One region of the Archangium sp. genome, then DNA from elsewhere that is predicted to be linked to it. Evidence: riboswitches for the same ligand, from Rfam matches in the RefSeq annotation. Region 1 holds a riboswitch; each other region holds the start of a gene.
The links. A riboswitch is a leader RNA that binds a small molecule or an ion and turns the genes downstream of it on or off. The one in region 1 is predicted to bind cobalamin.

Region 1 (5,570 bases):
CAGCGGCTCCTCGTTGCCGAGCCGCATGATCGACCCCTTACCGAACTGGCGCTCCACCGCGGACATCGCCAATTCGATCGCCTTCTCCTTCTCTGGATTCACGGCCATTTCGTCTTGCTCCTTGCGTATGCGGCGAGCCACCCCGGCCCACCTGAACTCGCGTTTAGTATCGCGTAGGGATAACCCTAGTCCATCCCTCTGACATGACCCACGGCGTTCACCGCCGAGGCAGCATGAGGAGCAACCAGGCCAACAGTCCAGCTCCCCCGCTGAGGGCTCCGTAGTAACCGCCGAAGACGCCCAGGTATAGCTGAACGAGCGACAGGGCGAGCAGTCCGAGCAGGCCCGCCCGCTGTGACGCCGAGCGTTCAGGGCCCAACAGCGCCGGCACCAGGGTCAGCAGTGACAGTCCCATGAGCAGGACGAGGGGGAGCCCCAGGCCGCCCTGCTCCAGGGGTGGAGGCTGGAGGAGCCACTGGGCGGCGATGCCCGCCACCAGGAGCGCCCCGGCCGCCGTGGACATCCAGGGAAACTCCCGGGAGGCCCCGTCCTGGCCGCGCAGGAAGGCCAGGTCCTCCGGGCGGACCTCCAGCGCGTAGGGGAAGCCGAGCCGCGTCAGCGCCTCGGTGGCCGCCGCCCGGCACGTGCGGCCACCCGGGTCCTCCAGCCCCGCCAGCTGGCCGCTCTCCAGGAGTTGCTCGAGCAGGTCCGCCACCTCCCGCGAGCCCCCTCCGGCCGCCAGCGCGTCCAACTGCTGGTTCAGCGCACCGGCCACCCGGGCCCGGTCCGCGTCGCGGGCCGCCATCCGCGCATCCTGGACGAGGGCGAGCACCCGCCCCGGGTCCGCCTCGGGCCCGAGGGGACTGGCCGGCGGCTCCCAGGGGGCCAGGGAGGGCAGCTCCGCGTCTTCTCCCGATTCACTCGGGCGGGAACCGGAGCCGGGCGGGCGTGTGCGGGGGGTGTCGGACACGGCCGGGACTGTAACGACCGGCTCCCACGACCTTCAAAGCAACCCGCACCTCCCCTACCCCGGAGCTTCCGCCAGCCGACGCCCGGGCCACCGGACGCCTCCCGGAAGACAGCACCCCGCCCTCTGGGGAGGCATGTGGGCACATTACCCACCTCCATCCGGAGACATCCGCGGGGACTCCGGTACGCTCGGGCGGAAAATCGCCCCGCAACTATTGGAAGGGTCCCGGGTTGGACGGAAGCGTGGAAGCGGACTCGGACGCAGACGCACAGATGATGCTGAAGGTGGCGGCGGGCGACCGGCGGGCGTTCGCGCTGCTGTTCGACCGGTACCACGTGAGCGTGGCGCGCTTCGCCCTGCGCTTCGTGGGGGACCGGGAGCGGGCCGAGGAGCTGACGCAGGACATCTTCGTGAAGCTGTACCGCAACGCGAAGAGCTACAGGCCGTCGGCGAAGTTCAAGACGTTCCTCTTCCGGGTGGCCACCAACCACTGCCTCAACGAGGTGCGGCGCGGAGAGTACCGGGTGGAGCACACCTCGACGGATGCACAGGAGGACGAGGGCGGGCTGGAGGTGGCGGGAGGGGAAGGAGACAGGCCGGACCAGGCGTTGGCGGGGCGGGAGCTGGAGCGGGCGGTGGGCGAGGCGCTGAAGGCGATGAGCGAGCGGGAGCGTGCGGCCTTCACCATGTGCCGCTTCGAGGGAATGGCGTACCGGGACATCGCGGAGGCGCTGGAGGCGAGCGAGGCGGCGGTGAAGAGCCTCATCCACCGGGCGACGCTGGCGGTGGCGCGCAAGGTGGAGGAACTGCAGACGGGCTCCGTGCCCGCGAGGAGCAGGGCATGAGTTGTCCATTCGAGGAAGACCTGACGGCGTACGTGGACGGGGAGCTGGTGCCCGCGCGGCGCGCCGAGGTGGAGGCGCACCTGGGGAGCTGCGCGGGCTGCCAGGGGACGGAGGCGCTGCTGCGGCGCACGGTGGCGCGCATGGCCGGGCTGCCCGGGTTCACGCCCTCGCCGGCCATGCGGCGCGAGGTGATGGCGAAGCTGGACGCGCTGCCGCCGACGCTGGGCGAGCGGCTGCGGGCGTGGCTGAGGCCCTCGGTGCTGGTGCCGGCGGCGGGACTGGCGGCGGTGGCGGGGCTGGCGCTCTACACGGCCGCGCCGGGCGAGCCCGCGCTGGACGTGGCGGACGCGGGCACGCTGGAGCTGGCGATGAACCTGGAAGTGGTCGAGGACTACGACGTCGTCGGCCTGGAGAATGACGAGGACCTGGAGGTGATTGCGAGCCTCCACGAGCTGGAGGTGCGGTGATGATGGGCCGGAGCAACCTGGCGCGAGCGGGGCTGATGGTGGCGCTGCTGCTGGGCGGAGCGGGCCGGGCGGAGGAGCCCCAGCCGCCGGAGCCTCAACAGCAGGAGCAGCCGCGGCGGCCCCAGACGGCGGCCGAGCGTTTCCAGCAGCTGTCCCCCGAGCAGAAGGAAGCGCTGCGGGCGAAGCTGCGCGAGCTCAAGGCGATGCCGCCGGAGGAGCGCGAGCGCATCCAGGGCAACCTGGAGCGCTGGAAGCAGATGCCCGAGGAGGAGCGGGAGCGGGTGCGGGCCAACCTGCGCGAGTTCCAGCGGCTGACGCCCGAGGAGCGCCGGCAGCTGCGCGAGCGCTTCCGCGAGTTCCGCGGGATGAGCCCCGAGCGCAAGGCGGAGGTGCGCCAGCGGATGAGGGCGTACCTGCGGGCGCACCCGGAGCGGCGCGAGCAGATGATGGAGAACATGCGGCGCTGGAGGCAGATGACGCCCGAGCAGCGCGAGCAGATGCGCGAGCGGATGCGTGAGAGGCGGCGGCAATGAGCTGGCGCCACGCGGTGATGCTGGCCGCCGTGCTGGCCTCGGGCACGGCCGCGGCCGCCGAGTCCCCTCCTCCCTCCAAGCAGTCTCCGCCCCCGCCCCAGCAGCGCGCCCCGGCCCCCAGGCCCCCGGCGCCGGAGCTGTCCGCGGAGGACAAGGAGGTGGTGGAGAACCTCGAGCTGCTGGAGAGCCTGGACACGGTGGAGGACCTGGACCTGCTGCTGGAGCTGTCCAAGGAAGAGGAAGGCGCGGACAAGCGGTGACGGGGTAGACTGGCGGCACCGTGCAGCCGCCCCCCGCACCGTCCAAGACCGTGGAAATCCCCTCGCGCCGTTTCGGGCGCTATGTGCTGCGCTCGCGCCTGGGCTCGGGGGGAATGGCGGAGGTCTTCCTCGCGGAGGCGAAGGACGAGAAGGGCACGCCCTTCAAGGTGGCGCTGAAGCTGATGCGCAAGGACGTCACCGCCGAGTCCTTCGCCGGCGAGGCGGACCTGATGGGCCTGCTGGAGCACCCGAACCTGGTGCGCCGGCTGGAGATTGGCGAGGCCTTCGGGCGCTACTTCATCGCCATGGAGTTCCTGCTGGGTGGAGACCTGGACGGGATGCTCCGGGCGCACGAGCGGCAGGGGCAGCGCATCCCGTTGGCCGCGGGCGTGCACGTGTGCATCGAGGTGCTGCGGGCGCTGGCCTGCTTCCACCAGGCGCGCACGCGCACCGGCCGGCCGCTGGAGCTTGTGCACGGGGACGTGAATCCCGCCAACATCTTCTTCTCCGGACAGTGCGAGGTGAAGCTCGGCGACTTCGGCGTGGCCAAGGCGCGCGGGATGGACCTGGGCCCGGAGGAAGGCGTGACGGCGGGCAAGCTGCACTACCTGTCGCCGGAGCAGACGCGCGGGGACCCGGTGACGCTGGCCTCGGATCTCTTCTCGATGGGCATCGTCCTGCACGAGCTGGTGCTGGGCTTCCACCCCTTCGAGCGCGGCAGCGACGACCCCGAGGTGGTGATGGCGGCCATCCGAGCGGCGAAGCTGAACCTGCCGGACACGCTGGACAAGCGGCTGGCGGCGGTGATCCGCAAGGCGCTGGCGCCGGACGTGAACCAGCGCTACCGCACGGCGGGCGAGTTCGCGGGAGCGCTCCTGGCGTGGGCGCTGGACACGGGCCAGCCCTTCAGCCCGCGCGAGGTGCAGGCGGGGCTGCAACAGGCGCTCGCTCTTGCCCTCTGGGAGCGCGAGAAGGGCCACCCAAGGTAGCGCAGAAGTACGATCGCCCGAAGCAGGACACAAGGCCCGGAACGTCCGCCACTGATCCTTTGACAGCCTGGGGTCCCCCCCTTACGGTGGCGCGCGTCGCTGGTGCCCGGGTCTCGGCCCGGGCTTGAAAGGGAATCCGGTGTGAATCCGGAGCTGCCCCCGCAGCGGTAAGCGAGAACGAACCCGTCCACACCACTGGCCGAGAGGCTGGGAAGGGGACGGTAGTAGGAGCCGGCGATGAGCCGGGGGCTCGCGAGCCCGAAGACCTGCCAGCCACCTGCCCTCGGGGAGAAATCCGGGGGGAGAATCGACCTGGACGCCTCGTGGGGAGGCGGGAGGTTCCGTGCGCCACGGACTCCCGTGACCGTGCGGCCCCGTCCCTTCTCCTCCTGTGGTGCTCCAGTCGCCCGAGGGGGGCGAGGGTCGGCTCGGCGAGTCATCGCACGTCGCAATGCGCGACACGGGCAGCCCTTTTCCTCCGCGGATCCACACGGTCGCGAACGGAGGAGGAGGAGCATGCTGAACGGAACCCACATCACGTCCACGACAACGCCGCCGCACACCACCATGCGGGTGCGCAAGCGCAACGGGGTGCTCGAGGGCGCGGACCTGAACAAGATCGTCCGGGCGATCGGCCGCTGTTGCGACGGGCTGCGCCAGGTGGATGCCATCCGCGTGGCGACGAAGACGATCGTCGGCCTCTATGACGGGGCCTCGACGCAGGAGTTGGATCAGCTCTCCATCCAGACCGCGGCCTCGCTGACGCTGGAGGAGCCCGAGTACGCGAAGCTCGCGGCGCGGCTGCTCGCCACGTACATCGACAAGGAGGTCTCCGGGCAGGAGATCCACTCCTTCTCGCAGTCGATCGCCGCCGCGCACAAGCTGGGCCTCGTGAACGAGCGCGTGGCCCGGCTCGTCTCCACGAACGCGCGCAAGCTGAACGACACGATCGACCCCTCGCGCAACCGGCTCTTCGAGTACTTCGGGCTGCGGACGGTCTATGACCGCTACCTGCTCAAGCACCCGACGACGCGCGAGGTGCTGGAGACGCCGCAGCACTTCTTCATGCGCATCGCGGTGGCGCTCGGGGAGACGGTGCCCGAGGCGCTGGAGCTCTACCGGCTCTTCTCGATGCTCGAGTACGTGCCGAGCTCCCCCACCCTGTTCAACTCGGGCACGTGCCACGAGCAGCTGTCGTCGTGCTTCCTGCTGGACTCGCCCGGGGACGAGCTGGAGAGCATCTACCAGCGGTACACGGACGTGGCGATGCTCTCGAAGTTCTCGGGAGGCATCGGGCTGGCGTACCACCGGGTGCGCTCGCGCGGCTCGCTGATCGGGAGCACGAACGGGCACAGCAACGGCATCGTCCCGTGGCTGAAGACGCTGGATGCGTCGGTGGCGGCGGTGAACCAGGGTGGGAAGCGCAAGGGCGCGGCCTGCGTGTACCTGGAGACGTGGCACGCGGACCTGGAGGAGTTCCTCGAGCTGCGGGACAACACCGGTGAC
Region 2 (5,570 bases), on a different contig from region 1:
ACAGGCGCGCCAGCGCGCCAGGGTGCCGTGCATCCTCATGGCGCTCAGCGCTGCTGCAGACGGACGAGCCGGCGGCCGCTCTTGTCCTTCACGCCGACGAGCAGATCCTCACCCATGGGAGCCATCACCACCACGTTGGTGCAGGTGTTGCTGGTGGTGAGCACCGGCGTGAGGTCACCCGCGGTCACGGTGCTGGGGGTGATGCCACCCAGCGTGAGCTCGATGCGCGAGACCTCCTTCGTGGCCGTGAAGGTACCGCGGTGCAGGGCCACGCCCTTGCCGAAGCCCGCGACGCCCTGGAGATCGTTCTTCCCGTAGATCTCGATCGCGTTGGGGTTGGTGAGCGAGAAGGCCGTCCCGCCCGTGATGGCCGGCGAGTAGACCGCGGGAGCCACGGCGGTCAGGTAGTTGAGGGTGTCCCACGGATCCGGGGTCGAGGTATCGGAGGTCGCGTATCCGAGCACGGCCACGTTGTCGCTCGTGACGGCCGAGTAGCCGCTGAAGGCACCCGAGACCGGGAAGGTCGCCAGCTTCGAGCCCTGGAAGGGCCTGGTGTCCGTCCGCAACGCGTAGATGGCGGTGTCACTCCCGGTCACGCCCTCGATGCCCACGCCGTTGATGAGGAAGGCGCCGGGGACGGCCGCGGCGGAGAAGTTGCCGGCGGCGGAGACGTAGCGGGTGTCGGCCGGAGTGACCGTGTCGTAGAGGAGAACCTTGCCGGGGAAGCCGGCCTCGCCCTTGGTGTAGCCGGTCAGCAGCCGGGTGCCGTCGTTGGCGAGGAACCCGCTCGGGAACGCGCCCATGTCCGCCTCGGGGATGATGGCCTGGAGGGGCGTCGTGCTGGAGGCGATGGCCGGCCAGGTACCGAGCGCGTAGAGGCTGTCGTCGGCGCCATTGAAGCCGTACAGCTTGAAGTCGCTGCCACTGCGCACGGCCGTCACCGCGCCGATGCCATCGGGGAGCGTCACGGACTCGGCGGCGACGAAGCCCGTCTGGAGTTGCAGCGTGCCGAGCTTCGCGTCATGCGGCAGGTCCGCGCACGTGACGCCCGCGTCGGTGCCGGCATCCGTGCCAGCATCCGTACCCGCGTCGGTGCCCGCGTCCGTCCCGGCATCATTGCCGGCATCGGTGCCCGCGTCGGCGATGTCCCGCTGCACGCAGCGGTTGTCCACGCACTCGTAGCGCTTGCCCTCGGCGGGAGCGCCCTGCTTGTTCGCGCAGTCGGTCTGGTCGACGCACTCCTCTTCGCAGCCCGTGACCAGCAACCCCAGCGACAACGCACCCATCACCACCACGAAGCGGCCGAACCGCCCCGAGCCCATCGTTCCCGTCTTCATTCGCGTCCTGCTCCTCGCCCCCTCGGGCGGAATGCCTGCGCGAGGAGCGGAAGCGGGATGCGGACCGGACACGGCCTGACGAGGACGCACACGGCGGCGCACCCGCTGCCTCCCCTCGGAGGCCTCGGTGTTGTCCGTGCCACCGGCACGGGTCCTCGGCAGGTTTTCGGACTTACGGGCAGTGTGGCCTCGCGCGGAGGACACCTCGCCTACTGGCCGTCGCTTCCCAGCCCTCGGGAGAGGACCAGTGCATCCTGACGGTTTTCGTTCCCGTTCACCGCTGCGGGGCAGTCCCGGACTCGCACCGGATTCCCTCGAGTCCCCACCGGCAGGTGGAGGAACCGAAGACGGTGGGCGGGATATGGCGGCGGGGCATCCCTTGTCAACTGCGAGTACCGCGGGCGCGATTGACAAAACCGCCTGCCCCCAATACCGCTCGCGCAGGGAGGTCCCTTGCCGCAGCGTCCGCCGCTCTTCGTCCTTCGTGCTTCTCCAACGTGGATTACCCTGCTCGTCACGTGGTCGCTCCTCGGTGACGAGGTCCGGGCGCAGGCCCCCGTCGCGCAGACCACCGTCGTGCAGGCGCCCATCGGAGGCCAGCTCCTGCTCCTTCCCAACCGGGTCGTCTGCGGCCCGGCGTCGGAGGGCTGGACGGTGGGCGAGGATTCACGCTCCGTCCGCCCGCCCCGGGCTGGCAGTGGACGCGTGGGCCAGCCGGTGACGCTCCAGGTGGCACCCGCCGCGAGCGGCTGCACGGGCCCGCAGGAGACACTCACGCTCGTGGCGACAGGCGCCTTCCCCGAGGTCGAGCCGGCGAGCGTGCTGCTGGCCGCGGACGAGGGGCGGCTCGAGCTGCGCGGGCGGGGACTGGCGGGAGCGCAGGTGTTCTGGCCGGGCCCCAATCGCGACGAGCGGATGGAGCACGAGGCCTGTCTCGACACCGGGCCCTCGGAGACTCCGCAACCGTGCGTGTTGCCGGTGCGCCGTGGTGTGCCGGCGAACGTGCCGCTCTTCCTGCTGCCAGCGGGGGCGCGCTTCGGAGAGGGCGTCCTCACGTTCAACGCCTCGGGCCGGCGGCTCGAGTCCTCGGAGCTGCAGTTGAGCCCGAGCCGCGTCCTCCTGTCCTCGGTGCTGCCGGGAGTGCCCGCCCTGGATCTCTCCACGGGAGAAGGGCGTCTGGCGCTGCCGCACCCCGAGGCCATCGCGTCCGTCGACTGTGGCCCCGCCCGCTGCGAGCTGAACGAGGGCGGAATCTCCGTGCGCGCCGTACCGGGCCTCGTCTCGAGTCTGGGCCTCCGGGTGCGCCTGGTGCCCCGGGTGTTCGTCTCGAAAGGAGAAGCACTCGAGACCACCGCCTCCGCGGTGCTGCAGCTGCTGCACTGTCCGGTGGAGCTCGTGTCGGGGCCGCCGCTGAGGAGCGCGGAGGACATGCGGGTGGTGGTGCGGGTGGACCCGCGCTGCGCGGCCGAGGCGCGCTCCTTCTACTGGCGCGCCAACGGCGAGCCCGTCGACGTGGCCCAGGTGGTCCGGGAGGAAGAGGCGGCCTTCGTGCTGCTGCGGGTGGGACGCCTGGGCGCGGACCGGCTGACCCTCACGGCCACCCGCTCCGAGGTGGACCCGACCGTGATCGCCACCACCGCGGCGGACACCGTCACGGCCCCCTACCCTCGCGCGAGCCTCCAGCTTCCCGGTTTCGGCAAGATCGACTTCATCCCCACCAACCGGGAGGCGGAGCTCTCGGTGGCGTCTCCGGGGGAGCGCACGAGGCTCGTGCCGCTGCCCGTCGAGGGGGCCTACTCGGTGCGGACCGAGCAGGGACGCTTCCGGGTGCGCGGCGATGAGAACAACAGCGGCTTCGTCCCGCTGCGCTTCGGCTACCGCTTCGAGGGGTTGCCACAGGCCCTGCGCGCGGTGGACCTCGCCGTCGTGTACGAGCGGACCCAGCGGGCGCTCCGGGAGGCCTCGGTGCCCGCGCCGCTCGGCGCGTCGGCCGAGTCCGAGGAGCCGATCATCGAGTTCCTGTGCGCCGACAAGGAGGGGAACCCCCAGCGCATCCAGCCCGGCAAGCCGGCACGCATCCCCTTCGAGGCGCGCGACAGCTGCCGGATCATCATCCACCGGGAGCGGCTGCGGCCCGAGGATGGCCTGCAGGAGATCATCCTCGAGGTGGACGTCACCACCGCCGGTGGCACCTCGCGAGAAGCCGCGCGGGTGAACGAGCGCATGGTGCTCCAGCCCGGCGGCGAGCCCCGGACGTTCTGGCTCAAGAACGTGCTGGAGCAGTTCGATCGCATCGTCGTGCGCGTCAGCCACGTGGTGGACGAGTCGCGCTACCTGCTGGCGGCTCCATCGTCCCGGGCCAGCCTGCCCTCGGTGCAGTGGTCGGCGACCGTCGAGGGCTCGCGGCTGCGCCTGTACGCCACCGCCACCATCCCCAGCGGCCTCTACCGGCTGAATCAGCCGACGGGGCAGCTCACGCTGAACTTCGGCCTGCTGTCCCGGCTCACGTTGTTGGATGAGCAGGGCAAGGAGGGGCTGTTCGGACTGGAGCTGGGGTTGATGGGCGTGGGGCTCGTGCAGACGGGAGGCCTGCTGAACGACTATCCCCCCACGCTGGCCGCCGTCGCGGGACTGGGCATCCGCGTTCCCCTGGGTGGGGGCACCGCGGGCGGACAGGCCGCCTTGAGCATCCACGTCTGGGGAGCCTACGAGTTCCGCGAGGCCTACTTCACCAGGCCCACGGATGGCACACCGGGCAAGGAAGTGGGCCGCTGGGCGCTCATCTTCGGGCCCAGCATCTCGCTGGGAAACATCGGCATGAATCTCTGAGTACCGCGGGCGGGAGTCGAACCCGCAACCTCTGCGTTCTGAATGCAGCGCCTCTACCAGGTTGGGCTACCGCGGCATGTGCTTCCACTGCTGGGACTGCGAAGAGCGGCCGGCGGGATTCGAACCCGCGTACACCTGAGTGGCGCTCAGGGGCCTCGTGCCTCTCGGCCACGGCCGCGTGTGTTGCTGGAGCGCTCCTGCAGGGAATCGAACCCTGTTCACACGGTAGACGGCCGTGCTGCGATCCAATCGCATCCAAGAGCTTGTGTTGCGTGTACCCCGTACGGGAGTCGAACCCGTCTTTCCGCATTGAGAGCGCGGTGTCCTCGCCGATAGACGAACAGGGCAGGAGAACGGGACCCGGAAAGACAAGAGGCCGGGTCCCTTTCTGGGAGCCCGGCCTCCGAGTCCCACGCCTCGTCTGGGACGAGGTCGCGGAAGCTTCAGAGTCCGGGCGATAGACCCCGCTCCAACTCCAGGCCGGGGAGGTCCAGGGCGGCATCCAGACCGGGACGCGTCAGCGCGTCGATGCCAGCGTCAGTGTCGTTGAGGTGCTTGAGGTTCATCGGGCTGTTCGTCGTCACCGTCGTCATGGTCACCGCTCCTTTCATCGAGAAAAGACGCGGCGGAAATCCGTTCCTGACAACGCCCATGCACGCGGGGACATGGCGGAGCCCGCCTGCCCCTCAGCCCGCGGTGAGCCGTCCGCTGCGGTACAGGAGCGCCAGGAACAACGGTCCGCCGAGCAGCGCGGTGACGGCGCCCACGGGAATGCCCTGGTTGAACACGGGGTAGAGCAGCCGCGCCAGCAGGTCCGCGAGCGTGAGGAACACCGCGCCCCCGATGGCCGAGAGCGGAACGAGGAGGCGCTGGTCGGGCCCGAGGATGAGCCGGAGCAGGTGGGGCACGACGAGCCCCACGAAGCCGACGAGCCCCGCGAGCGTCACGACCCCCGCCACGCTGGCGCTCGCCGCGAGGAGCAACCACCGCCGCGTCCGGGCCACGGGCACGCCGAGCGAGGCCGCGTCCTCATCCCCCAGGGTCAGCAGGTTGAGCCGCCCCGAGAGCGCGATCATCACCCCGATGGCCACGGCCTGGAGCAGCGCGGACAGGACGATGGTCCCGGGCTGCTCCGTGCCGAGGTCCCCGGCGAGCCAGGAGAGGATCGCATCCAGCCTGTCACGGCCGGCGAGGGTCTTGATGAGGGTGATGGCCGCGGCGGCGAAGGTGTTGAAGATGACGCCCGTGAGGAGCACGGCATGGGGCGCACGGCCCCCGTGCCCACGGCTGATGGCGAGCACGAGGACCATGGACGCCACGGCACCGAGAAAGGCGAACAGGGCGGGCGCGGAGAGGCGCGCCAGTCCGCCCGTGAGCCCCGGGGCCACCTCCTCCACGTGAGCC
Region 3 (5,570 bases), on a different contig from region 1:
ATCTGGTCGGCGATTGGCCGTATCATCGAGATGCGGATGGTGTACGGCGCCTTGTCGGCGCTCTCGCGGGCGCCGCTGTTGACAGGAGCGCCAGCCACTGCTGCGCAAGGCGGCACGCTGACGGCTGCACGCGGAGCGGCGGTGCGCCTGTTCGCGAGGCGGCTCTCGCTGGTGGCGGCCCTGGCGGTGGTGGACACGTACCGGGACGAGCTGTCGCGCACGCCAGAGGGACGGGCCTTCCTCGCGGTGCATGACCTGGCCATGGTGGCGCTAGCGGGCAGGGACATCTACAAGCTGGCCACCTCGGGCATAGGTCGCGAGTTGGTACACCGGGGAGGACTGGCGTTGAGCGCGGCTGGCGCCCCGGCCTCGTCCGGACTGCGCGAGTCGGTGGAGTCCATCAAGGCCCTGGTGAAGACGCTGGAGCGGATGCTCGCCGAGGGCAAGGCCGTTGCGACACCCGACGGACTGCGGTTTTCCCTTCCAGGCGGCGCCGAGGCCTTCAAACAGGCCTTCTTCGCCATACGTGGGGAGATGGACGCCGCACGGGCCCTCGGCGGCATTCGCAGCGCGGGGCTGGCAGCCGAGGAGGCGGAGAAAACGCTGGAAGCGTTGCGCCTGCTGGCGTCGGAAAGCCAGGAGATGGCAAGCGCCTACAGCGCCGTGGTACGGCGCGCTGCGGCCCTGCCGGCCGATAAGGCCAAGGCATACCTCATTGCTGTGGACTCGCTACGCACCTCCACGCGCGGTGCGGCGAAACCGGCCCTGGCGGAATTGCTGAGGTGCTCGGGAGCGCGGAGCCTCCAGGCGCCGCTTGCCTTTCTGAAGGAGGCCGAGTGGCTTGTCGGGCACTCGGAACTCGAAGCCGAGGCAGTGCTTGAGCTGGCGAGAAAAGCGCGCAGGCGCAGCGTGGACCTGGGTTGGCTGCGCTCGGCGGGGTTGGCCTTGGAGGATCTCAACGGCATGGCCAGGGACACGAGGACGCCGTGGCGGCTTTTTCAACAGGCAGCGGCGGAGCCGGGGAACTGGGTGAAGCAACTGCAGGCACGTGAGCAACTCCGAGGCATCGCTGCTGAACTATTGACGGAGCGCAATGCGCAGAAGCTTTTCCCGGGCTTCCGGTTGACCGGGCGGCAGGTGCCTTTGGACGGGGGGCACATCATCGATCGAGAGTTGACTTCGATGGACCGCCTGCGACGTCAACACGGGGTAGAAGTCAAAGGCTGGAACGACAAGCGGTGGCGAACGGCGCTCGACGCCTGGACGTCCAAGCAGCGTGCGAAGACGCTCAACAAAGGGCAGCAGGCGCTGAGCGACCAACTCCAGCGCCTACTCGACCAACTCAAGGACGCAGCGAAGGCTCCTAGAGGGACGCCATTCCTCGTCAGCACAGATGGGTTGAGCGGACCAACCCGGGCGAAGTTGGAGGCCTTCCTGGTTAAAAACGCACGAGGCACGACGCTCATACACATCGAGGAAGCGCTCATGCTGGAGAAGACGAAGCAGCTGCGGGCGGCACTCAAGCTGCCAGAAAGATTGTTCGGAGGTGCGCCATGAGCAAGTGGCCTCTCTGGGCCGTCCTGACTCCAGGCGAGCCCGCACGGCTTGAGAGCCACGTCCTCGACGCCTTGATGGTGGATGCGGACGAAGACGAGCCGTCCTTCGAGGTCATTTCGGGCAGTGGTCGTTACCATGCCATTGTGGGTGCAGACCCCAGCGACGTGGGCGCCGAGTTGCAGATCGCCGAGGATCTGTCTCTCCAATTCGATGAGCCCGTGTACTCAATCAATCGGGCCACCGATCCGTGGCTGGTCATGTCTTTTCGAAACGGTGCGGGAGAGGTGGAGGACGTCGCTCCGGAGGCCCTGGCGGCGTCTCTCGGCTGTCCGCTGCCAGAGAGCGAGGTGCGTTCGGACTTGCCCCCGCAGCAACCGTTGCGGCATGTCGCATTGGTCGAAGGCGTCCGAGCACAGGAGGCCCACCGAGTGCTCGAAGAGGATGCGGGCGAGCCACTCGCTCCAGAGGAGTACCGGTTTGAAGACACGCCGCGAGGGCTCCTCATTGCTAGCGGAACCGGCGATATAGGGTTCGCTGATGTTACCGTGTCTGAACGGATTCCCATTGCGACCGCGTATGGAGTGATTGCCTCTCCAAGCCTGGATATGTTCGTTGTCAACATTCTCCGAGGAGGCGAGTGCATTGGGCAATATGCGCAACCCCCCCGTGACTCTTCGTCTCTGCCGAGAGTCACCGAAATCAAGGGAGAGCGAACGCCAGAGCGGATTCTGGCGGCACTAGGCATCTCGGCAACGTGGTTCCGGGATGAATGACGTGTGCTCGGGCACTTTCGCCCTGGCCCGGTCCCCGGCAAAGCGAGGCCGCCTCGCCAGGCGCGGTTGTCCGCTGCGCAGAGCAGCTGCCGTGCCAGCGGGGCTTCCCTCGGAGGGTGAGCCACGGGGGCGTTCATTTCCGCGCGAGGTGTCCGGCACGGGGGATGGGCACGGGCCCGGCGGGTGAGGGGCCGCCCGGGGCGCGTGTTATCCTCACCCCGTGCCTCGCTCGTTCTTCCTCGTCATCGTGGCCCTCGCGTTCCTCGCGGGCGCGTGCGAGCCCTACGACAAGCCTCGCCGGCCCCTGCCCGCGGACTTCCAGGTGCGGTTGCTCGGCGGTCCACTGCTCGGCTCCGAGCAGCTCCTCGGCAAGCCCTGGGTCATCCACCTCTGGGTCCCCAGGTGACACTCCTGTGCTCGGGAGTTTCCCGAGCTGGAAGCCGTCCGGAACGAATTCGAGCCCCAGGGTGTCGGCTTCCTCCTGCTCTCGCTCGAGCAGGACGAGGCGCTCGTGCGCCGCGCCCTCTCCGAGTGGAACCTCCAGGGCCAGGTCGCCCTCGCCACGGGTGAGGTGCTCGGACCGCTCTCCGTGCGCGAGGTGCCTTCCACCGTCTTTATCGACGCACGGGGCCACCTCGTCGCCGCTGCCAGTGGGCCCCGCTCTCGCGGCTTCCTCGCGAAGCGGGTGCGTGAACTGCTCGACTCCTCCCGCTGAGCACCTCCAACGCCACTGTCCTCCCCACCCTCACCACCCCCGGGGGGACTGGCCTGGCTCACCCTCCATGCACACCCTCTGCACTACCCCCTCGTGTGCTGGAGGGCAGTCCCGTGCATCTGAAGTTCTCCGCCCTCGCTTCTCAGTTCCTCGATGACCCGCACTCGGTGCGACACGCCGTGCGCTGGCCGGTGCTCGTGTGGGAGGCGCCTCCCGCGGGAGTGCGTCCCCTCTTCACCCGAAGCACCCTGACGGGCCTCTCGTTGCGCCGGCCCACGCTGGCCGAGCCGCTCGTGCTCGAGGTGCGCAAGCGCCCACAGGGCATCACCACGCCGGTGCCGGGCATCACGTTGGGGCGTACACCGGACAACGACATCATCGTCGAGGACCCCACGGTCTCGCGGGTGCACGCCACCTTCAGCGAGGAGAAGCACACGGGCGTCTGGTACGTCGCCGATGACGGCAGCCACAACGGCACGTGGCACAACGGCACGCTGTTGATTCCCGGGCGGCCCACGCCGCTGTTCGACCGGGCCTCGCTGCGCTTCGGGGACGTGCTGGCCACCTTCGTCGACTTCTCGGCCTTCAATCAGTTCATCCTCGACTGGCTGGCGCGCCACTCGCGCGGGGCCCGGGCGGCGGCGCACGTCACCGACGGTGGCTTGACGCGCGGGGGTTGAGCCCCTAGGAAGGGCCTGCCCTTGGGTGCCCATGCCGGGCCTTCAAGAGGGAAGCCGGTGCGAGTCCGGCGCGGTCCCGCCACTGTGATCGGGCAGCCCTGAGGTCAGGGCAGGGGTCCTCGGTGGAGGAGCCCTTCTGGGAGACGCGGCGTGCGTCTCGGCCAGAGTCCGACAGCCAGGAGACCTGCCCAGGGGTGTGGGCGCGAGCTGCCCGCGTTGGCCTTCTCTCTTCGACGGAGAGAGCGGAAGGCGGGGACATGCGGCGGTCGCACCTCGCCGGGCGGTGGCTCTGCCTGGCGCTCATCACGAGTGGTACCGCGCTCGCGCAGCAGGCGCCGCCTCCCCAGGAGACTCCGGCCGCACCGGCCCCGGATGCGCCCGAGGGCGAGCCCTTCCGCGTGCCCACCGTGCAGGTGGTGGAGACGGCCGAGGCCCCCGCGCCCCCGGACTCCGCGTCGCGGAGGGATCCGAGCGGTGCCCTCACCGTCATCCGCGTGGACGAGTTCGGCGGCGCGGCCCGGGACACCGCGGCGATGCTGTCCACGGCGCCGGGCGTCACGCTGCAGGACGTGGGCGGCTACGGGCAGAGCAAGAGCCTCGTGGTGCGGGGCGCGTCCTCCAACGCGACGCTGGTGCTGCTCGATGGGATTCCCCTCAATGGGCCCGGTGGCATCGCGGACCTGTCGCGCGTGCCCGCGGCGATGGCCGAGCGCTTCGAGGTGCTGCGCGGTGGCGCGGGCGCACGCTACGGCTCGGGAGGACTGGGCGGTGTCGTCAACATCATCACCCGCCGTCCCGGCAAGGACGCGCGCGTGGCGGGTGAGCTCTCGTACGGGAGCTGGGACACGGCGCTCGGGTGGCTGTCGGCCTCGGGGCCGCTCGCGGGCGGCGAGGCGCTGGTGCTCGTCCACGGAGGCACCTCCAGCGGGCGCTTCCCGTACCTCTTTGATCCAAGCCCCACGCTGCCCGGTGATGCGCTCGTGGAGCAGCGGCGCACCAACAATGACGCGCATGGGGCAGGGGGCCTGCTGCGGTTGCGGCGCGAGCTGGGCGGGGGTTTCTCCGCGGACCTGTTGGGGGAGCTGTCCTTCGACGAGCGGGGCCTCGCGGGCACCGCGCAGAACCCGAGCACGGACGCGCGGCAGTCGGGAGGACGCGGCTCGGCGAGCCTGCGGGTGATGGGCTCGCTGCCGGGCGGCGTGCGGACGAACGCGCGCGCGTACTACCGCCGGGACCGGATCTCGCTGGCGGGAGGACTCTGGAGCCAGCCGGAGCCGCAGGTGCAGCAGTTGGGTGGGGTGGAGCTGGAGGGACAGGTGCGGCTGGGCGGGTGGCACGCGCTGTCCGCGCTGGTGAGCGTGGGCGGTGAGTCCGTGACCGCCGCGGACACGAACGAGGCCGCTGGGGGAGACCCGGCGTGGCTGCGCGCGAGCGTGATGGCCATGGACGAGGTGCTGCTGTGGGATGGGCAGCTCACCGTCGCGCCCTCGCTGCGCGTGGATCGCGCGGGCCCGTACACGCTGCTGTCTCCGAAGGTGGGCGTCACCGTGGAGCTGCCCGCGGACTTCGAGCTGCGCGCCAACGCCGGCCGGGCCCATCGCGCGCCCTCCTTCCTGGAGCTGTACGTGCGCCAGGGCACGCTGCTGCCCAACCCGGACCTGCGCCCCGAGAGCGCCCTGTACGCGGACGCGGCGGTGGTGCACCGCTCGGACGAGTCCTTCGCCTCGGTGGGCGGCTTCGCGAGCCTCTACGAGGACCTCATCTCCTACGAGGCCTATCCGCCCGGCGCGGCCCGGCCGTACAACTTCGCCAACGCGCGGGTGCTGGGGCTCGAGGCCGAGGGCG

Region 2: another riboswitch for cobalamin. It lies ahead of AC16DP_RS32990 (hypothetical protein); the one in region 1 lies ahead of AC16DP_RS28370 (ribonucleoside-diphosphate reductase subunit alpha).
Region 3: another riboswitch for cobalamin. It lies ahead of AC16DP_RS32945 (TonB-dependent receptor plug domain-containing protein); the one in region 1 lies ahead of AC16DP_RS28370 (ribonucleoside-diphosphate reductase subunit alpha).

Annotation. Positions count from the first base shown of each region.
Region 1 covers NZ_DBNGVP010000117.1:72,288-77,857, forward strand. The annotation lists gene recA (recombinase RecA) at 1-108, opposite strand, end outside; gene AC16DP_RS28340 (hypothetical protein) at 218-970, opposite strand; gene AC16DP_RS28345 (RNA polymerase sigma factor) at 1,213-1,815, shown strand; gene AC16DP_RS28350 (anti-sigma factor family protein) at 1,812-2,282, shown strand; gene AC16DP_RS28355 (DUF3106 domain-containing protein) at 2,282-2,815, shown strand; gene AC16DP_RS28360 (hypothetical protein) at 2,812-3,075, shown strand; gene AC16DP_RS28365 (serine/threonine-protein kinase) at 3,096-4,064, shown strand; cobalamin riboswitch at 4,148-4,352, shown strand; gene AC16DP_RS28370 (ribonucleoside-diphosphate reductase subunit alpha) at 4,581-5,570, shown strand, end outside.
Region 2 covers NZ_DBNGVP010000135.1:21,439-27,008, reverse strand. The annotation lists gene AC16DP_RS32995 (cell surface protein) at 1-39, opposite strand, end outside; gene AC16DP_RS32990 (hypothetical protein) at 45-1,337, opposite strand; cobalamin riboswitch at 1,478-1,698, opposite strand; gene AC16DP_RS32985 (hypothetical protein) at 1,791-4,166, shown strand; tRNA gene AC16DP_RS32980 (tRNA-Leu) at 4,168-4,242, opposite strand; tRNA gene AC16DP_RS32975 (tRNA-Gly) at 4,271-4,344, opposite strand; tRNA gene AC16DP_RS32970 (tRNA-Glu) at 4,442-4,513, opposite strand; gene AC16DP_RS32965 (hypothetical protein) at 4,610-4,759, opposite strand; gene AC16DP_RS32960 (FecCD family ABC transporter permease) at 4,853-5,570, opposite strand, start outside.
Region 3 covers NZ_DBNGVP010000135.1:12,614-18,183, forward strand. The annotation lists gene AC16DP_RS32920 (hypothetical protein) at 1-1,557, shown strand, start outside; gene AC16DP_RS32925 (hypothetical protein) at 1,554-2,330, shown strand; gene AC16DP_RS32930 (hypothetical protein) at 2,551-2,736, shown strand; gene AC16DP_RS32935 (TlpA family protein disulfide reductase) at 2,842-3,045, shown strand; gene AC16DP_RS32940 (FHA domain-containing protein) at 3,159-3,725, shown strand; cobalamin riboswitch at 3,732-3,931, shown strand; gene AC16DP_RS32945 (TonB-dependent receptor plug domain-containing protein) at 3,983-5,570, shown strand, end outside.